One region of the Ruegeria sp. CDSA193 genome, then DNA from elsewhere that is predicted to be linked to it. Evidence: riboswitches for the same ligand, from Rfam matches in the RefSeq annotation. Region 1 holds a riboswitch; the other holds the start of a gene.
The links. Region 1 has a riboswitch for cobalamin ahead of AC2FLG_RS08410 (CbtB domain-containing protein). Riboswitches for the same ligand answer to the same signal wherever they lie in the genome.
Positions count from the first base shown of each region.

Region 2: another riboswitch for cobalamin. It lies ahead of AC2FLG_RS14625 (hypothetical protein); the one in region 1 lies ahead of AC2FLG_RS08410 (CbtB domain-containing protein).

Region 1 is NZ_JBXWPN010000004.1:53,887-58,241, reverse strand. It holds gene AC2FLG_RS08425 (cobyrinic acid a,c-diamide synthase CobB) at 1-407, shown strand, start outside; gene cobA (uroporphyrinogen-III C-methyltransferase) at 404-1,132, shown strand; gene cobF (precorrin-6A synthase (deacetylating)) at 1,125-1,868, shown strand; cobalamin riboswitch at 1,912-2,120, shown strand; gene AC2FLG_RS08410 (CbtB domain-containing protein) at 2,158-2,328, shown strand; gene AC2FLG_RS08405 (CbtA family protein) at 2,333-3,031, shown strand; gene AC2FLG_RS08400 (hypothetical protein) at 3,098-3,592, shown strand; gene AC2FLG_RS08395 (DUF1636 family protein) at 3,589-4,002, opposite strand; gene AC2FLG_RS08390 (DUF302 domain-containing protein) at 4,071-4,355, shown strand, end outside.
Region 2 is NZ_JBXWPN010000007.1:47,989-52,343, reverse strand. It holds gene AC2FLG_RS14635 (DNA polymerase III subunit gamma/tau) at 1-908, opposite strand, end outside; gene AC2FLG_RS14630 (protein-tyrosine phosphatase family protein) at 1,065-1,565, shown strand; gene AC2FLG_RS14625 (hypothetical protein) at 1,567-1,971, opposite strand; cobalamin riboswitch at 2,055-2,274, opposite strand; gene AC2FLG_RS14620 (alpha/beta hydrolase family protein) at 2,414-3,271, shown strand; gene rsgA (ribosome small subunit-dependent GTPase A) at 3,296-4,324, opposite strand.

The DNA of each region.
Region 1 (4,355 bases):
GCACATTGGCCGCCGCCAACACCTTCCAGACTGGGCTGCGCAAACATGCCGAGACAAGACCTGTGCACGGCGAATGCGGGGGCTACATGGCGCTGGGTCAGGCGTTGATCGACAAAGACGGAGTCCAGCACGAAATGGCGGGCCTTCTGGGCCTTGTGACCTCCTATGAAAAGCGCAAGTTCAACCTGGGTTATCGCAAGGCAGAATTACTGGCCTCGATGGCCGGATTTGCCGAAGGCACAGCGCTACGCGGGCATGAGTTCCACTATTCCTCGATCATCGAACAGCCTGACGCGCCGCTGGCACGCGTGTTCGACGCCGAAGGCGCGGAAGGCCCGCAAACCGGATCGGTGCGAGGCAATGTCACTGGGACATTCTTTCATCTGATCGCCGAGGCCTCGGCATGAGTGGTTTTGTGTCCTTCATCGGTTCAGGCCCCGGCGACCCGGAATTGCTGACGCTGAAGGCGGTAGACAGGTTGCAGAAAGCTGATGCGGTGCTGTTTGACGACCTCAGCAGCGGCCCGATCCTGAGCCATGCCCGCGAGGATGCTGACCTGGTTGGTGTCGGCAAACGCGCCGGGCGCCCCTCGCCCAAGCAGGATCACGTCAGCCGCTTGTTGGTCGAATATGCACAAACCGGTCAGCATGTTGTGCGGTTGAAATCCGGTGATGGCGGCATGTTCGGCCGGCTTGAAGAAGAACTGGTGGCCCTGCAAGAGGCCGGGATCGACTATGAAATCATCCCCGGCATCCCCTCGGCGGTAGCGGCGGCGGCAGCGGCAGGCATTCCGCTGACCCGGCGACTGACCGCGCGGCGCGTGCAATTCGTCACCGGCCACGATGTCAGTGGCAAACTGCCCGAAGATCTGAACCTGGCAGCACTGGCTGATCCACAGGCTACGACCGTCGTATTTATGGGCAAGCGCACCTTTCCCCTTTTGGTTGGCGCCCTGCATTCGCACGGCCTACCGCTGGACACGCCTGCATTGATGGCCGAATCCGTCTCGACCCCCGAACAAAAGCTGCAACGCTCGACCATCGGTGCCTTGTCGCAGCAGTTGGAAACCGAGATCGGCACCGCCCCGGCCCTGATCCTGTATGGACCTCTGGCAGAGTTCGAAAATGATTGACCTGACGCTGATCGGTATTGGCACCGGCAACCCGGATCATGTGACATTTCAAGGGGCGCAGGCGATCCGTTCGGCGGACCTGATCCTGATCCCCCGCAAGGGCGAAAACAAGGCCGATCTGGCAGGGCTGCGCGAGCAGATCATCGCTCAGGTCGCGGATACTCCTCCGCAAATCGCGTATTTCGACATTCCCAAACGCCGTGCCGATGATGGCTATTTACGCGGAGTGGACGAATGGCACGACGCGATTGCATTGCGCTGGCAGGAGGCCATCGCAGCCCACCCGAAGGCCCGTCATGTGGCGCTGCTGATCTGGGGGGATCCGTCGCTGTATGACAGTTCGCTGCGAATCGCGGCACGTTTGACCCCTCAGCCAGAAACACGCGTGATTCCCGGCATCACAGCGCTGCAAGCGCTGACGGCGGCCCATGCGATTCCGATCAACGAACTGGGCGCGCCCTATATCGTCACAACTGGTCGTCGCATCCGGGACGAAGGATGGCCGGAAACCGCAGAAAACGTGGCGGTGATGCTGGATGGTGAATGTTCATTCCAAAACCTGGACATGGAAGACTTGGACATTTGGTGGGGCGCATATGTCGGCATGAAAGAGGAAATCCTGATCAAAGGCCCTTTGGCCGAGGTTGCCCAGCAGATTCTGGACCGCCGCGCCCATGCCCGTGCCGACCATGGTTGGATCATGGATATTTATTTGCTGAAAAAGCGCATAATCTGACACAATACGTCGCAAATGATGATTGCACCGCCACAGCTATAGCGGCTAAATGGGGGTGTCTGGTCCTGCCGGAGAAATCCGGATGCTAAGAGGGAATTTGGTGCGACTGCCTCGGTGGTCAACTCCAAAGCCGCCCCCGCGACTGTAAGCGGAGAGCCCCTGTTCAACCAGCCACTCCCGGTTCTCCGGGGGGAAGGCGAACAGAGGCATCGACCCGCAAGCCAGGAGACCTGCCAGGCGCAAAAACGAAACACCGGCCGTCGGGTGCGGCGGCAGAGGAGAATACAAAATGGCAACACAAACGAAAACAGCATCCGCCGCGCGTACAGGCTTTGTTCCGGTCATGTTTGCAGTGGTTCTGGGTCTGGGCCTCATTACGCTGACCGGTCACGTTCAGGCAGCGGCCCTGCATGATGCAGCGCATGACGTGCGTCACGCGACCGGCTTCCCCTGCCACTAAGACCGTGTTCAGTCGTATATTGACCAGCGCGTTGTTCGCTGGTGCTGCAGCGGGGCTGATTGCCGCCTTGCTGCAGTTGGTATTTGTGCAACCAGTATTGTTGCATGCCGAGCTTTATGAATCCGGAGAGCTGGTGCATTTCGGGGCCGAGACCGTATCGGCTCATCCCGAGCTGCCGCGCATGTTCTCTGAACTGACGCGTGATGCGCTGAGTGTCATCTTTACCATGCTGACCTATACCGGCTATTCGCTGGTGATGGTTGCGCTGATGTCGGTAGCCGAAGGTCAAGGGCATCAGATTGATGGCCGGACCGGCGTCCTTTGGGGTTTGGCCGGATTTATCGCCTTCCACCTTGCACCAGGTTTCACCCTGGCGCCCGAAGTGCCGGGTGTCGCGGCAGCCGATGTCTATGCACGTCAGGTCTGGTGGTTCGCAACGGTTGCAGCAGCCCTTGTCGCCATGTGGTTGATCGCCTTTGGAGGTAACCTGATCAGCTATGTGATCGCCGCAGTACTTCTGTTGGTGCCACATCTTATAGGTGCACCCGAGCCCGATGTTTTCACCGGCCCTGTGCCGACTGAAATTGGCGCGTTGTTCGCGGCACGAGCTTTTGGAATCGGTCTGGTTGCATGGGTTCTGGTTGGCGCGTTCGCTGGCTATTTCTGGCAGAAAGAAGCGCAACCTTCCGAAGCAACGGCCTGATCGCACTTCGATTGAACGCGCCGGGTGTAAACTTGGCGCGTTTCCCTATGTTTTCAAGGAAATACAATGACCCGTTCACTTGCTCTATTCGTGATCGGTCTGGTCTTTGGCGGCGGTACAGGATTTGTAATTGCTGCTGCAAACGGCGTCACATTTGATGGCCACGACCATTCTGATCCGTCTCTTCACGGAGCCTCACCCACTGAGACCATGGCCCACGATCATTCCACGGCCTTGAACCTACCGGCAGGCACAGATGCACCTACACTGGACATCGCTCTGACACAGGATCCTATGTCTGGCTGGAACCTGCATGTTATGCCAAAAAACTTTACCTTCGCACCGCAGAACGCATCGACCGCAGACATGGCAGGCGAAGGGCACGCGCATGTTTACATCAACGGAGAAAAGCTCGCCCGGCTTTACGGCAGTTGGATGCACATTGATCAGTTGCCCAAAGGTGAGGTCGAGGTTTCGGTTTCGCTGAATTCCAACAGCCATAGCCCGCTTTCGGTCGATAACGTGCCGGTTCGTGCTGCGGTTACGGTTCAGGTTGACTAAAGCGCCGGAATACGCGCACGCAAACACATCCGAAGCCGCCCGCAGGGTCGGGCGTCTTCGATCCAGCCCTGCGGGCTGTTCAGGTAAGTACGGCAAGTTTCAGCGATATCCGCAGCATCCGCCACCACATCGACACCCGAAAACACATAAGATGCGCGCCCCAGCGCCTGTATAGCCAGCGCCGTGGGTTCCGCGCAGCTGCTGAAACAGGCGTGTTCGCTCAATTCGACCTGATCCGTCAATCCAGCCCTTTTCAGTGCGTCCTTCACAGCCTGCACCTCGGCCGCCCGATCGCGTGCGGTGCCACAGGTTTTGCAGATCATCAGGCGCATCCGATCCAGACCTTTCCCTTCGTCCTGCGCCCGTTTCTGCGGCTTTAAGCGGCGCGGCGCAATCCCGAATGCACACAAGATTGTGAGTGCGACGTTCTCACATTTCTGGCAGGATTCCTGCAGACACCTTAAAAGGAAGCCTCTGGATGAAACTGCTTTGGACCGTCTTCGCCCTGCTGGCCCTGCCCGCCTGGGCCGACGAACCGCTCTCGGGATGGGCCGTGTATCCAACGGGCAAAAGCTATGATGAATTAGTCTCGGACACCAAATCGGCGGTTAAGGCAAACGGTCTGATCGTGGTCACGCAGGCCGGCCCCACCAAAGCCGCCGCCGCGCGGGGAATTACAATCCCAGGCAATCTGGTGATCGGCGCCTTCAACAATGACTATGCGGTGCGCGTGCTGGAAACCTCGGTGCGCGCAATGATCGAA
Region 2 (4,355 bases), on a different contig from region 1:
ACCCAGTGCGTGATTTCGGCCAGGTCACGCAGCACGGATAGCGGATCGGCCCCTTCGGCATATTGCCCGCCCAATTCAGTCAGCGCGCATGCTGCATCCCCTCGCAGGATCATTTCCATCAAGTCCAATACCCGGCCCCGGTCGGCCAGACCCAGCATCGCGCGCACTTGATCTGCGCTGGTTTCACCGGCCCCATGGCTGATTGCCTGATCCAGCAGCGATGTTGCGTCGCGCGCCGACCCCTCGGCCGCGCGGGTGATCAGCGCCAGGGCATCATCCGCGATCTGTGCCTTCTCAGCCTCTGCGATCTTATTGAGCAGGCCAATCATGTCCTCGGGTTCGATCCGGCGCAGGTCAAATCGTTGGCACCGCGACAGAACAGTCACCGGGACTTTGCGGATTTCGGTCGTGGCAAAGATGAACTTCACATGCGCAGGAGGTTCTTCCAACGTCTTGAGCAGCGCGTTGAACGCGCTGGTCGAAAGCATGTGAACCTCGTCGATGATGTAGATCTTATAGCGCGCACTGGCGGCGCGGTATCGGACCGAGTCGATGATTTCGCGGATATCATTCACGCCGGTTCGGCTGGCGGCGTCCATTTCCATCACGTCGACATGGCGACCTTCCATGATGGCGACGCAATGTTCGCACTGGCCGCAAGGCTCGGTCGTGGGCTTGCCTTGCCCATCAGGACCGATGCAGTTCATGCCCTTGGCGATGATCCGGGCCGTGGTTGTCTTACCGGTGCCGCGGATGCCAGTCATGATGAAGGCTTGTGCAATCCGGTCGGCCTCGAACGCGTTTTTCAGCGTGCGCACCATTGCGTTCTGACCGACGAGGTCAGCAAAAGTTTCCGGGCGGTATTTCCGCGCGAGAACCTGATAGGCGGGGCTGGGCGTGTCGGTCATGTCTGCTCTGTTGGATTCGTGTCAGGTTTGCAGCGTAGAGACCCCCGCCGTCCGCGTCCACCGCGCGCGAAAAGGAATTTCGTTTTGGCAAGTTGCATCAGAGCCGGTAAATCATGAGGGGCTTTAGCCCCATGTGGTGATGCAGGAAAAGGAGCTGTGTTGGAGAGTTTTGCAATTCACCCTCTTGGATTGGGCAAAGGGCAGATCGCTCTGTGCCCACTGCCGGGTGTCACGGGCGATTATGCTGGGGATTTCGCAGTAATCCGGGATTGGGCGCCGGACCTGGTCATCTCGATGACTACTCTGGATGAGTTCCAGCATTCCGGCGCGCGTTCATTCGAGGCGGACCTGCAGTGCGAACGGATTGCCTGGGTCCACCTTCCGGTCTCCGATTTCGGCGCCCCCACGCCTGAGGTTGAGGCGCTTTGGCCGCAAGCCAGCGCCGCCGCCCAACATGTCCTTGCCAGTGGCGGCAAGGTGCTGGTGCATTGCCGCGGTGGGTGCGGACGCTCGGGGATGGTTGTGATGCGGCTAATGGTGGAATGCGGCGAAGCGCCTGACCAAGCGCTTCGGCGGTTGCGTGCGGTGCGGCCCTGCGCGGTGGAAACCGACGCGCAAAAGGACTGGGCCGGGTTGCCGGCCCGAACCCTTCCCTGAATCAGGCAGACACTTGATACGGAATACTTTCGCTGCGCGGCGGCAGGGTCGATACGTCGAGCATCGCACAGGGTGGTTCTGACAGAAAACCAGCGGATTTCTGGATGAACTCCGGCCCGAACATCATGTCGCCATAGGCGTCCAGCTTTTCTGTCGGCGTGTCTGTGCTGGTGCCGCAATAGACCCTGATCTGTTCTGATTGGGCCCGAAAACGGGCCGTGCAGCCTTCGGTGCAATGGGTCAGATCGCTGGTACCTTCGACCTCGAATGTTTTGGATGTCGCAGGCCTTGCCGTCGCCATCGCCTCGGCCATGGCGCGTGCCATTCGGGCAAGGGCGGGGCAGGGTTTCCCGGTCCTCTGACAGACGGTTGCGGTGAATTCGTGTGTTTTTGTCTTCCAGATCATAATGCGCCCTCCGCGCGCAGGACGGAGGGTGAGGATCAGGTGTGACAGCGCGCTGACGACCTGCCCGGACACCCCGCCCGAGTTTCGGTTTCGATACGATGGCAGGTCTCCTGACTTGCGGGTCGTCGCTTTGCCGACCTTCCCAGCCCTGGGGCCAGTGGTATTTCGGCATTGCTCACCGCTTACAGTTGCGGGGGCAGTCGCGGAGTTGGCCCTTTCCGGCATCGCCGGGGCAGACCGCACCGTGTTCCCTTTTCATCCCGCCCCAATTCCGGGGCAAGAACCATCACCACATCGCTAGCGGCTATGCAGACCCCGAGTCAAGCCACCTGTTGGGGTTCAAACCGGACGTTTGGTCATCTTGATGAAATCTTGACTCTGGTGGCCGAAATCGGGCCGATTGTTGAGTGAACCGAGTAGTTCAGAATTTGTTGGAAGCGCCATGCTTGATACCACGCCCTGCGTCCAGACTAAGGACTTTGACTTTGCCTCAGGCTCTGCCAGCCTGTCGGCGCGGCTGTATCTGCCTGAAACCGAGCCGAAGGTCGCCGTGGTGATTCACAGCGCAACTGCAGTGCCGCGCGAATATTACCAGCATTTTGCCCGTTGGCTGGCCGCCGAACAGGGTATTGCCTGTCTGACCTATGACTACAGCGATTTCGGGCATTCACTGCGCGACAAACTCAAAACCTCCGAGGTGACCATGGCGGATTGGGCCTTGGTCGACATGCCCGCCGCACGGGCTGAGATGCGCAGGCGGTTCCCGGACGCTTTGCAGTGGAGCATCGGTCATTCCCTTGGCGGCTTGCTGGGGCCGGTGCAGCCAGACATTGATCAGATCGACCGGATGATCTGTGTATGTTCGGGGCTGGTTACTCTGTCCGACCATCCCTGGCCCTATCGCGGGCTGGCGTGGTTGTTCTGGCACGGCCACGGGCGTCTGGCAGTGAATGCACTGGGGTATCTGCCGGGCAAAGCTGTGGGGATCGGTGCCGATTTGCCGGGCCCGGTCTATTGGCAATGGCGCAGCTGGTGCACGGCGCCGCAGAATTATGTGCCGCAGATCGGTGACGCTCTGCCCGAAGCGAGATGGGCGCAATCGAATACACCGGTGGACCTGTTCGCCTTCGAGGACGACCAGATGGTGCCGCCAGACGCAGTCTGGCGGCTTGCCGATCTGTATGGGCCGAAGGCGCGGCGACATCTGTTGTCTCCGAATGAATTCGGAGCGCCTGAGATCGGTCATATTGGCGCTTTTGCCCGCAGAAACCGGGCGGTTTGGCCCCGGTTGATTGCCTGAAAACGAGGCGCCTTTTTGTCACGCTTAGTGTCTGCTACGGGACTTTTTGTCGTGCATGACGGATCGCACCATTTTGCCAAAGGCTTTGTCACGTGCCCGTGACTGCGCGAGGGTCTCGGAATTCCTCTGATCTTCGCGCCGAAGCTTGTGCCAGCGCGCCAGCCGGTCGGGCTCAATCACGCCATTGGCAATCGCCTCCTGCACAGCACAACCGGGTTCGGCCTGGTGCTGGCAATCTGAGAACCGGCACGTTGCAGCCAATTCCAGAAGGTCGGAGAAAACCTCATCCACGCCGTCTTGGGCATCCATCAAACGCAGGGCGCGCATTCCTGGCGTATCAATCAGCCACCCCCCGTTTCGCATCGGGTGAAGCGCACGATGGGTCGTGGTGTGGCGACCCCGTGCGTCATCCTCGCGGATCCCCGCCGTTGTCCCGGCCTGACCAGTCATGGCGTTCGCCAATGTGGTTTTGCCGACACCGGATGAGCCGACCAAAGCAGCAGTTTGCCCGGCAGGGCACCAGGACAGGATCGGATCAATCTCTGACGCCTCCAGCGCGTTGACGGTTAGAACGGTCAGAAACCGAGCCAGCGAACTGGCCTGACTGGCATAGCTCTCTGGGTCAGGGCAGCTGTCGGCCTTGGTCAGGACAACAACCGGATAGCACCCGGCCTGATGCGCCAGCGCCAGATAACGCTCAAGCCGTGCCAGATTGAAATCGGCATTGCAGGAACTGACGATATACAGCACATCCACATTCGCCGCGATCAGCTGAACCTGCGCACCGGTGCCTGCGGCCCGGCGTTGCAAGAGGCTTTTGCGCTCCAAAAGATGCCGAATGCGGTTTTGATCATCCGCAAGGACCCAATCGCCAACCGCAAATTCGCCGGTTGATCGGTCAGGGGTCAGATCAGATGTGCCGCCAAGCGCATTCAGGCCGATCAGGCGATCACGATGGACGGCGTTGATGCGATGCGGTGTGCAGGTAGGGTTCACAGCATGTTGGGCTGCAAAATGAGAGGACCATCCCAGGTCCGAAAGTGTTTTGGACATTGTTCTGCCTGTGTTCAGATACAGGAAACCA